DNA from 3 places in the Kocuria sp. UCD-OTCP genome. Region 1 is predicted to be linked to each of the others. Evidence: riboswitches for the same ligand, from Rfam matches in the RefSeq annotation. Region 1 holds a riboswitch; each other region holds the start of a gene.
The links. Region 1 has a riboswitch for S-adenosylmethionine ahead of H488_RS25965 (methylenetetrahydrofolate reductase). Riboswitches for the same ligand answer to the same signal wherever they lie in the genome.
Positions count from the first base shown of each region.

Region 2: it holds a riboswitch for S-adenosylmethionine, as region 1 does, so the genes downstream of both, H488_RS29850 (LLM class flavin-dependent oxidoreductase) here and H488_RS25965 (methylenetetrahydrofolate reductase) in region 1, are expected to answer to the same signal.
Region 3: it holds a riboswitch for S-adenosylmethionine, as region 1 does, so the genes downstream of both, H488_RS29660 (bifunctional o-acetylhomoserine/o-acetylserine sulfhydrylase) here and H488_RS25965 (methylenetetrahydrofolate reductase) in region 1, are expected to answer to the same signal.

Region 1 is NZ_AOSQ01000018.1:144,789-148,052, forward strand. It holds gene metE (5-methyltetrahydropteroyltriglutamate--homocysteine S-methyltransferase) at 1-797, opposite strand, end outside; gene H488_RS25965 (methylenetetrahydrofolate reductase) at 854-1,780, opposite strand; SAM riboswitch class I at 1,851-1,957, opposite strand; gene H488_RS25970 (ArsR/SmtB family transcription factor) at 2,223-2,576, shown strand; gene H488_RS25975 (SRPBCC family protein) at 2,580-3,077, shown strand; gene H488_RS25980 (VOC family protein) at 3,080-3,264, shown strand, end outside.
Region 2 is NZ_AOSQ01000031.1:8,622-11,885, reverse strand. It holds gene H488_RS29855 (baeRF2 domain-containing protein) at 1-543, shown strand, start outside; gene H488_RS29850 (LLM class flavin-dependent oxidoreductase) at 637-2,055, opposite strand; SAM riboswitch class IV at 2,134-2,248, opposite strand; gene H488_RS29845 (CoA-binding protein) at 2,391-2,855, opposite strand; gene H488_RS29840 (maleylpyruvate isomerase N-terminal domain-containing protein) at 2,941-3,264, opposite strand, start outside.
Region 3 is NZ_AOSQ01000030.1:11,695-14,958, reverse strand. It holds gene H488_RS29670 (CPBP family intramembrane glutamic endopeptidase) at 1-375, shown strand, start outside; gene H488_RS29665 (VOC family protein) at 399-1,037, opposite strand; SAM riboswitch class IV at 1,180-1,295, shown strand; gene H488_RS29660 (bifunctional o-acetylhomoserine/o-acetylserine sulfhydrylase) at 1,372-2,778, shown strand; gene metX (homoserine O-acetyltransferase MetX) at 2,775-3,264, shown strand, end outside.

The sequences.
Region 1 (3,264 bases):
AGCAGCGGCCCGGGGGAGCCGTAGGACGTGGTGACGAACAGCTGCGGGCGCCCGGTCACGGCGGTCAGGCCCGTGTAGGCGTCCCACACGGACGCGGCGAGCTGCTCGCCGGTGACGTCCTGGTCCGCCACGAGGGCCGGCTCCTCCAGCTGCACCCAGTCCGCGCCGGCGGCGGCGAGCTCCTGGAGCAGCCGCGCGTACACGGGCAGCAGCTCGGGGAGCCGCTGCAGCGGGTCGAAGCCCGCGGGGGCGTCGTCGTCGGCCTTGGCGAGGAGGAGGAAGGACACCGGGCCCACGAGGACCGGGCGGACGGTGAAGCCGTGCGCGGCGGCGCGGCGGACGTCGGCCACGAGCCGGTCGGCGGTGGCGCGGAGCGGGGTCTCCGGGCCGATCTCGGGCACGAGGTAGTGGTAGTTGGTGTCGAACCACTTGGTCAGCTCGAGGGGAGCGCGCCCGGCGTCGCCGCGGGCCAGCACGAAGCTCGCGTCGAGGCCGAGCCGGCCCTCGGCGTCGGCGAGATCGGCGAAGCGGGCCGGCACCGCCCCGAGGGCCACGGTGGTGTCCAGGACCTGGTCGTAGAGGGGGAACGCCGCGGGCAGGGACGAGTCCCGGGCGCCGAGGCCCAGCTCCACGAGCCGGCGGTGGGTCGCCAGCTGCAGGTCGGCGGCCGCAGACTCGAGCTCCTCGCGGGTCGAGCGCCCGGCCCAGTAGGCCTCCAGGGCCTTCTTCAGCTCGCGGCGGCGGCCGATCCGGGGGTAGCCGGTGATGGTGGCGGCGGGGAACGGGACAGTGGTCATGGTGGTCTCCTGAAGGGGTGTCGAGGGGTCGTGCGGAACGGTGGGTGGGCGCGTGCTCAGGCGGGGAGCAGAAGGTCCTCGAGCGCGACGGGCACGTGCGGGACGCGCGGGAGGTCCACGTGCTCCAGCAGGTCGAGCGCGGCCCCGTGCTCGTTGAAGGTGTAGAGGTGCAGCCCGGGGGCGCCGGCGTCCAGGGCGGCGCGGGCCAGCCGCGCCGCGAAGGCCACGCCGGCGCGGTGCCGCTCGGCAGGACCGGGCGCGTCCTCCAGCGCGGCGGCCAGGCCCGGGTGGGGCGCCAGGCCCGCCAGCCGGCACAGCGTCCGGAGCCGCCGCGGGTCGGTGACCGGCATGATCCCCGGGACGATCGGGATCGTCACCCCGGCCGCCCGCGCCGCCGCGACCAGGCGCTCGTAGCGCTGCGGGCGGAAGTAGACCTGCGTGATCGCGAAGTCCGCCCCGGAGCGCTGCTTGGCCAGCAGCACCTCGACGTCGTGCCGGAAGGACGGCGACTCCGGGTGCCGGGTCGGGTAGGCGGCCACGCCCACGGCGAGCCGGCCGGCCGCCAGGGCCGCGGTGTGGCGCTGCTCGACCTCGCGCACGAGCTCCACGAGCTCGCCGGCGTGCCGCAGCTCGCCCGGCTCGGCCCCCGGGTCGAGGTCGCCGCGCAGGGCCAGGACGCCCCGGACGCCGCGGCGGACCAGTGCGGCCACGGTCTGCTCCAGCTCGGCCCGAGTGCTGCCGACGCACGTCAGGTGGGCCAGGGGCCGCAGGCTCGTGCGCGCCAGGAGGTGGTCGAGCAGGGCGAGCGAGCTGTCCCGGCGCTGCTCGTCCCCGCTGTACGTCACCGAGACGTGGTCGGGACGGGTGGGCTCGAGCTCCTCGATGGTCCGCAGCAGCGTGTCGGCGCTCGCCGCGCTGCGCGGCGGATAGAGCTCGTAGGACAGGGACGGCGGCGCCGGCCGGGCGGTCGGGCGTGGTGTCACGTTCTTCCTCCAAGGGTCACCCCGAGGGAGGGCAGCAGCCGTCCCGGAGTGGACCCGGGAGGCTGCGACAGCTCCATCGGTCCTGGCGGGAGCACCGTTCCGTGCACCCCGTGGCGGGGGCGCGGATGGTTGCTGCGGCGTCGACGAGCCAGGTCTCTCGGCCGCTCTGGATAGATGCAGGACCCATTCCAACGGCTGCCCCGCTGCGCTGCCAAGTGCGGGCGCCCAGAAGACGCCGGTGCGCCGACTGTGACGACCGCGGCGTCACAGGACGCAACACCGACGCGCGACGACGCACCGGCGACGACGCACCGGCGGCGAGGCCCATGAGGAGCGCAGGTCCGGGGTCGTCACGATCCGGTCTCGGGTCTTGCCGGGCCGGGGCGGGCGGCCTAGTCTTTGACAACCAACAGGTTGATCAAGGAATCAGTTGACAAACACCGTGGATCCCGGCGACGACGAGCTCGACAGGGCCTTCCTGGCCCTGGCCGACCCGGTCCGCCGCCGCATCGTCGCCCGGCTCAGCCGCGGCCCGGCCACGGTCACCGAACTGGCGGAACCCTTCGCGATCTCCCTCCAGGCGGTCTCGAAGCACATCCAGGTCCTCGAGCAGGCGCAGCTCGTCACGCGCACCCGTGACGCCCAGCGCCGGCCCGTCCACCTGGACCCCGCACGGCTCGAGGCGCTCACCGCGTGGATCGACCGGTACCGGCTGGTCCGGGAGGAGCAGTTCCGCCGCCTCGACGCCGTGCTCGACACCCGAGCCGCGGACCGCGGCGAGCACACCCAGGACTGAACCATGGGACACGCCCTGCACCTGACCGTCCCCGACGGCCTGCCCTTCATCGACTTCGAGCGCGAGTTCGACCACCCCGTGGCCGACGTCTTCCGCGCCCACGCCGACCCCGAGCTGTTCCGGCAGTGGATCGGGCCGCGCGGGCTGCGGACCCGGATCGACGGCTTCGAGTTCCGCCCCGGCGGCGCCTACCGGTTCGTCCAGCGCGGCGAGGACAGCACCGAGGAGTACGCCTTCCGCGGCGTCTTCCACACGGTGCGCGAGAACGAGCTCGTGGTCCAGACCTTCGAGTACGAGGGCTGGCCCGACGCCGTGGACCTGGAGTACCTGCATTTCGAGGACCTGGGCGACGGCCGGTGCCGGCTGCGCGGGCACACCGTCCACGCGTCCCAGGAGGCCCGCGACGGGATGGTCGGATCCGGCATGGAGAAGGGCGTGGCCGAGGGCTACGAGCGGCTCGAGGAGCTGCTGGGCGGGCGGACCGCGCAGGGCGGGGCCTGACCGTGGACTGGACGCTCGAGGTGGTGCTGGTGCCGGTGCGCGACGTCGACCGGGCCGTGGAGTTCTACCGGGACCAGGTCGGCTTCCACCTCGACCACCACACCACCACCGAGCAGATGGACATCGCCCAGCTGACCCCGCCCGGGTCCGGCTGCTCGATCGTGGTGGGCAACCTCCCCGCCCACCG
Region 2 (3,264 bases), on a different contig from region 1:
GGGGCCCAGCTCGTCGTCCTGGCCGGGGACCTGCGGGCCCGGGGCCTGGTCGAGGAGCAGCTGTCCAAGGCGAGCCGGGGGATGCTGAGCGTCGTGGACGCCAACACCCGGGCGGAGGGCAGCAAGTCCGCCGACTTCGACCACCAGGTCGAGGAGCGCGTGGCGGAGGTCGTGGCGCACCGCCAGCAGGCGCTGCTCGAGCGGCTCGCCGAGCAGCAGGGACGCGCGGACCCCACCGCCGTCTCGGGGATGGCGCCCGTGGTCTCCGCCCTGCAGCAGGCCCAGGCGGAGACGCTGCTGATCGACGACACCCACCTGGACACGGAGCAGCAGCTCATCGCCCTGGACGCCGAGCCGTGGATCGCCCTGGAGGAGTCGGAGGCCGTGGGCGCCGGCGTGCTGGGCCGGGTCTCCGCCGACGCCGCGCTGGTGCGCGCCGCGGTGCTGACCGACGGCCGCCCCGTCTTCGTGCCGCCGGGGGCGCTGCCCCACGGCACGGACGTCGCGGCCCTGCTGCGCTGGAGCGCCGCACCGGCGTCCTGACCCGGCACGGACGAGGGGCCCCCGCACGCGGGGGCCCCTCGTCCGTGCCCTGCCCCGTGCTCTCGGCGGAGCCGCGGGGTCAGGGGACGGGGGTCAGAGGGCCAGCTGGCGGGCGGGGGTGTCCGCGGCGGAGGGCCTGCCCGCGTAGGCGCCCCGGAACGCGGCGGCGGGGTGGGTGCCGAGCACCTTGGTCTGCCCCTTGCCGTAGAGGTTCTCGCGCAGCGTGGTGCCCTCGTAGCCGGTGCGGTAGCGGCCGCGCTTCTGCAGCTCCGGCACGACCCACTCCACGAAGTCCTCGAACGAGCCCGGGGACACGTGGTAGGCGAGGTTGATGCCGTCCAGCCCGCCCTCGTCGATCCACCGCTCGAGCTCGTCGGCCACGGTCTGCGGGGACCCGACGATCGGCACGCCCATGCCGCCCATCGAGATGTGCTTGGCGACCTCCTTGATCGTCCACTTCTTGTGCGGGTCGGCCGTGGTGAAGGGGGTCAGGAAGGACTGGATCGAGTCGGTCTTGATGTACTCCAGGACGTCGTTCTCGTCGTAGCGGCCCAGGTCCAGCCCGGACCAGCCGCCCACGAGGCCCAGCGCGCCGTCGGTGTCCGCGTACCGCTCGTAGTCGCGGCGCTTCTGCTCGGCCTTCGCGTCGGTCTCGTCGACGATCACGTGCAGCATGGCGAAGATCTTGAGGTCGTCCCGGTTCCGCCCGCCGGCCTCCGCCTCGTCGCGCAGCTTGTCGGTCACCACCCGGGTCAGGTCCGGGCGGATGCCGCCCACGAACACCGCCTCCGCGTGGCGGCCGGCGAACGCCCGCCCGCGGGAGGAGGCCCCGGCCTGGAAGATCAGCGGCGTGCGCTGCGGGGACGGCTCGGTCAGCCCGATGCCGGGGACGTCGAAGTACCTGCCGTGGTGCTGGATCGGGTGGACGAGCGCCGGGTCGGCGAAGACCCCGTTGACCCGGTCGCGCCGGACCGCGCCGTCCTCCCAGGAGCCCTCCCAGAGCTTGTAGCAGACCTCCATGAACTCCTCGGCGATCTCGTAGCGCTCGTCGTGGGAGATCTGCTCCGTCAGCCCGTGGTTCTCGGCGGCCGACTTCAGGTAGGACGTCACCACGTTGAAGCCCATCCGGCCCTTCGTGAGGTGGTCGAGGGTCGCGAACTTCCGGGCGAGCGGGTACGGCTGCTCGTAGGTGATCGCGCTCGTCACGCCGAAGCCGAGGTGCTTCGTCACGGCCGCCATCGCGGAGATCTGCATGAAGGGGTCGTTGACCGGGATCTGGGTGGCGTCCCGGATCACCGGGGCCGCGGAGTTCTGGTAGACGTCGTAGTACCCGACGACGTCCGCGAGGAACAGCGCGTCGAAGAGCCCCTTCTCCAGGACCTGGGCGACGTCCGTCCAGTACTCGATCGTGTTGTACTCGTCCGCCCGGGAGCGGGGGTGCTTCCACAGACCGGGGGCCTGGTGGCCCACGCAGGTCATGTCGAAGGCGTTCAGGGCGATGCGCTTGCTCATGGGGTGTTCCTCCCGGGTCGATGCCGACCCGCGCCCGTGCGTCGTGGAGACCTGCCCGCGGGTCCGACGCACTGGTGGGCGCCGTACTTGCCGCGGAGCACGTGCACCGCGGCCCGATGTTCATCTGGGGCACCCCGCTACGGGAGAGGGTTGCCGCCCGACCAGCCAGAGCTTCGTGTCGGGACTCGTCATCGTCGTCGGGGGACAGCTTAGCGGGTGGCCCCTGACCGGGTGCAACCCCTGTGCGGTCCCGCCGCACGGGGACGGTCCCGGCCCGCATCGGGCCTGCGCCCACCCGGTTCGGGCGGCTCCGCCGGGTCGCTCAGCCGGGTCTTTCAGCCGGGCGGGGCGAGCGGCGGGGTCCGGCCCGGGTCCAGGGTCCAGCCCCGCCGGAGCAGGGACCGGAGCTCGATCAGGGGGCAGGTGTCCATGACCACGTCGAGGCCGGCCCGCTCCGCCCGGGCGGCGGCGTCCTCGTCGACGACGCCCAGCTGCAGCCACACCGCGGCGGCGCCCACGGCGATGGCCTGGTCCACCACCGCGCCGACGCGGCGGGAGTTCACGAAGCAGTCCACCACGTCGATCGGCCCCGGGACCTCGGCGAGCGTGCGGTGGCCGGGCTCGCCGTGCACTGGCTCGCCCTTCGGGTTGACCGGGACGATCGTCATGCCGAGGTCGTCCCGGATCCGCTTCGCCACCGAGTGCGCCGGACGGGCCGTGTTGCCGGTCAGCCCCACCACGGCCCACCGGCCGGGCCGTGTCATGAGGCGGTCGATGACGGCGGGGTCGTTGCGGCTCATGCCCCCAGCCTGGCACGGAACCCGTTCCCCCTCCTTCTTCCTCCGCGGGATTGCACGTGTCGGCGACCTCGCGGAGGGGGGAGGGTCAGGAGAAGAGCGGCAGGAGGTCCGCGTGCGCGCCCAGCTCCGCACGCTCCTGGGCGGTCAGCTCCGCCCGGCCGGTTCCCACGCGGGCGAAGTGCTCGTCGCTCCAGTGCTCGAGCGGTTCCCGCTCCCACAGGTCGGTGAGGACCCGGCGGACCTCGGCGAGCCCGTCCACGGCGGGACCCGGGGAGCCGTCCAGGTGCTGGATCAGGTCCAGGTGGTGGACCGTGGCCTCCACCGCGAGGGTGCTCAGCAGGTCCTCGACGCGCAGCACGTGCCCCTGGGTGCGGACCGCGCCGTCGCCGCAGTGTTGCGCGGCGTGCAC
Region 3 (3,264 bases), on a different contig from region 1:
TACGGCGCCGGCCGGGCCCTGGGCGTCACCGCGGAGGTGACCACGTCCGGGCTCGCCGCGCACTGGTGGACGGTGCCCGTGCTGCTGCTCTCGGCCGTGCGCCACGCCCTGGTCGAGGAGGTCGTGGTGGTCGCGTTCCTGACCGACCGGCTGACCCGCATCGGGTGGAGCTGGCCCGTGGTGCTGGTGGTCACGGCCCTGTTCCGCGGCAGCTACCACCTCTACCAGGGGATCGGGCCCTTCCTCGGCAACGTGGTGATGGGCCTCGTCTTCGCGGAGCTCTACCGGCGCACCGGCCGGGTGATGCCCCTCGTCGTCGCGCACTTCCTGCTGGACGCCGTCGGCTTCCTCGGGGCAGCCCGGCTGCTGGGCTGAGCCCCGCCCCGCGGTGCCCGGTCTCAGATGGTGACGGCGCCGTCCGGGGTGCTGAACGAGACGGAGAGCACCCCGGGGGTGCCGTCCGGATAGCGCCAGTCGACCTCGAGGTCCTCGAGCGCGGTCTCGACGGGGGCGCCCAGCCACTCGGCGACCCGTTCCGGGGCACCGGCGATGGTCATCCCCGCGAGCCCGACGTCCGTGATCCGCGCCTGGGACGGGTGCATCTCCGGGGCGGAGTCGAAGTGGATCATGAACGGCAGCTGCGGATCGGCGATCAGGCCCTTGACGCCGATCTGGTGCCACTCGAGGCACCGGCCGTCCGGGAAGACCCGGTGGCCGGGCACGGAGCGGCGCCCCAGGCGCTGCTCGAAGGGGGCGAGGTCCTCGACCTCCACGACCCAGCCCAGCCAGCCGCCGCCGGCGGCGGACCGGGCCCGCACGGCCTGTCCGAAGGGCGCCTTCTCCGCCGCCGGGTGCTGGAGGACCTCGACGACCTCCACGTACTGGTGGTTCGTGAGCGGCAGGATCATGTTGCGGGTGCCGAAACGGGGGTGCACCCCGCCCTTGACCGGTTCGATCCCGAGCTGGTCGGCGATGCGCTCGGTGGTGGCCTCCAGGCCCTCCGGGCGGCAGGCGTAGGACACGTGGTCGACTCTCATGGGCACATCGTGGCACCCTGTGAGTTTCGTCTCCAAATCGGCCCGCGACGCGCCGGGCACCGTGCGGGCGACGCCCCGGCCGGGGCGTCACGCCCGGCCCCGGCTTGACGCCGTGCGGGCCTGATCCGGAGAATGCTGTCCAGGTCATGAGCGCCAGCGTCCAAGCCCCAGCTAGCTGGCCGGCAACCCTCCACCGCGGTGGGGTGCCCTGGGTGAAGACCAGGCTCCTCGCGTCCGGCGAGCGAGCAAGCGCGGGTCCCCGGCGCCCGGCCGTTCCCGGCCGCACCGCCTCGGCCGGGACGGGACCCCTGAGATCCACAAGGAGTCCCACGGCATGTCCGATCTCCCCGCCTCCAGCACCGACGCCTCCGCCGCCCGCACCGACGCGGCCGAGCGCCCCACCCCGGAGAACCCCGGGGGCTGGGCCTTCGAGACCCGGCAGATCCACGCGGGGCAGAGCCCCGACCCGGTCACCGGCTCCCGCGCCCTGCCGATCCACCAGACCACGTCCTTCGTCTTCCCCGACGCCCAGGCCGCCGCCGACCGCTTCGCGCTCGCCGAGCTCGGCCCGATCTACACGCGGATCGGCAACCCGACCACGGAGGTCGTGGAGAACCGGATCGCCGCCCTGGAGGGCGGCGTGGGCGCCCTCATGCTCAGCGCGGGGCAGTCGGCGACGACGTTCGCCGTGCTCAACGTCGCCGGCGCGGGAGACCACCTCGTGGCCAGCCCCAGCCTGTACGGCGGGACCTACAACCTCTTCAAGTTCACGCTGCCCAAGCTCGGCATCGAGACCACCTTCGTCTCCGACCCCGACGACCCCGAGGCGTGGCGGCGGGCGGTCCGGCCGAACACGAAGGCCTTCTTCGCCGAGACGATCCCGAACCCGCGCAACGACGTCCTCGACATCGAGACGGTCTCCGGGATCGCCCACGACCACGAGGTCCCGCTCATCGTGGACAACACCGTGGCGACCCCCTACCTCGTCCAGCCCCTGCGCTGGGGCGCGGACGTCGTGGTGCACTCGGCCACCAAGTTCCTCGGCGGGCACGGCACGGCCATCGGCGGCGTGATCGTGGACTCCGGGGCCTTCGACTACGGCCGCTACCCGGACCGCTTCCCCGGTTTCAACCAGCCGGACGAGTCCTACGGCGGTCTCGTCTACGCCGAGGCCCTGGGCGCGGAGGGGCCCTTCGGCGTCAACCTGTCCTACATCCTCAAGGCCAGGGTGCAGCTGCTGCGCGACCTCGGCTCGGCGATCTCCCCGTTCAACGCGTTCCTCATCGAGCAGGGCATCGAGACGCTGTCCCTGCGGATGGAGCGGCACGTGGCCAACGCCGGGACGGTGGCCCGCTGGCTCGAGGCCCGCGAGGACGTGCGCTCGGTGACCTGGGCCGGGCTGGAGTCCTCCCCGTGGCATGGGCGGGCGCAGAAGTACGCGCCCCGGGGCGCCGGGTCGATCCTGGGCTTCGTCCTCGACGGCGGCCGGGAGGCCGGGGCCGCCTTCGTGGACGCCCTGACCCTGCACTCGAACGTCGCCAACATCGGCGACGTCCGCTCCCTGGTGATCCACCCCGCGTCCACCACGCACAGCCAGCTCCTGCCCGAGGAGCAGCTGGCCGCCGGCGTGGAGCCCGGCTTCGTGCGCTTGTCCGTGGGTCTGGAGCACATCGACGACATCCTGGCGGACCTGGAGCAGGGCTTCGCAGCGGCCGCGGCCGCGCAGGGAGGACAGGAGTGACCGTGACGGTCGTGAGGGGCTCCGGCGCCGGGACCGCCGTCCGCGAGGACGGCGTGCCGCGGGTCGCCGGGATCGGCGAGCTGGAGCTCGAGTCGGGCTTCCGGCTGCCCGACGTCCGGATCGCCTACGAGACGTGGGGGACGCTCGCCCCGGACGCCTCCAACGCGGTGCTCGTCGAGCACGCCCTCACCGGGGACACCCACGTGGCGGCCGGCCGGGCCCGCCCCGGCGCCCCCGAGGCCGAGCGGCGCGCCGCCGAGAGCGGCGGCTGGTGGGAGGGCCTGATCGGCCCCGGCGCCGCCATCGACACGGACCGGTGGTTCGTGGTCTGCACCAACATCGTGGGCGGCTGCTACGGGTCCACGGGCCCGGCGACCCCCGCGCCGCCGAGCGTGGACCCCGAGGGCCGCCCCTGGGGCTCCCGCTTCCCGCTCATCACCGTCCGGGACTCCGTGCACGCCGAGGCGGCGCTGGCCGACGCCCTCG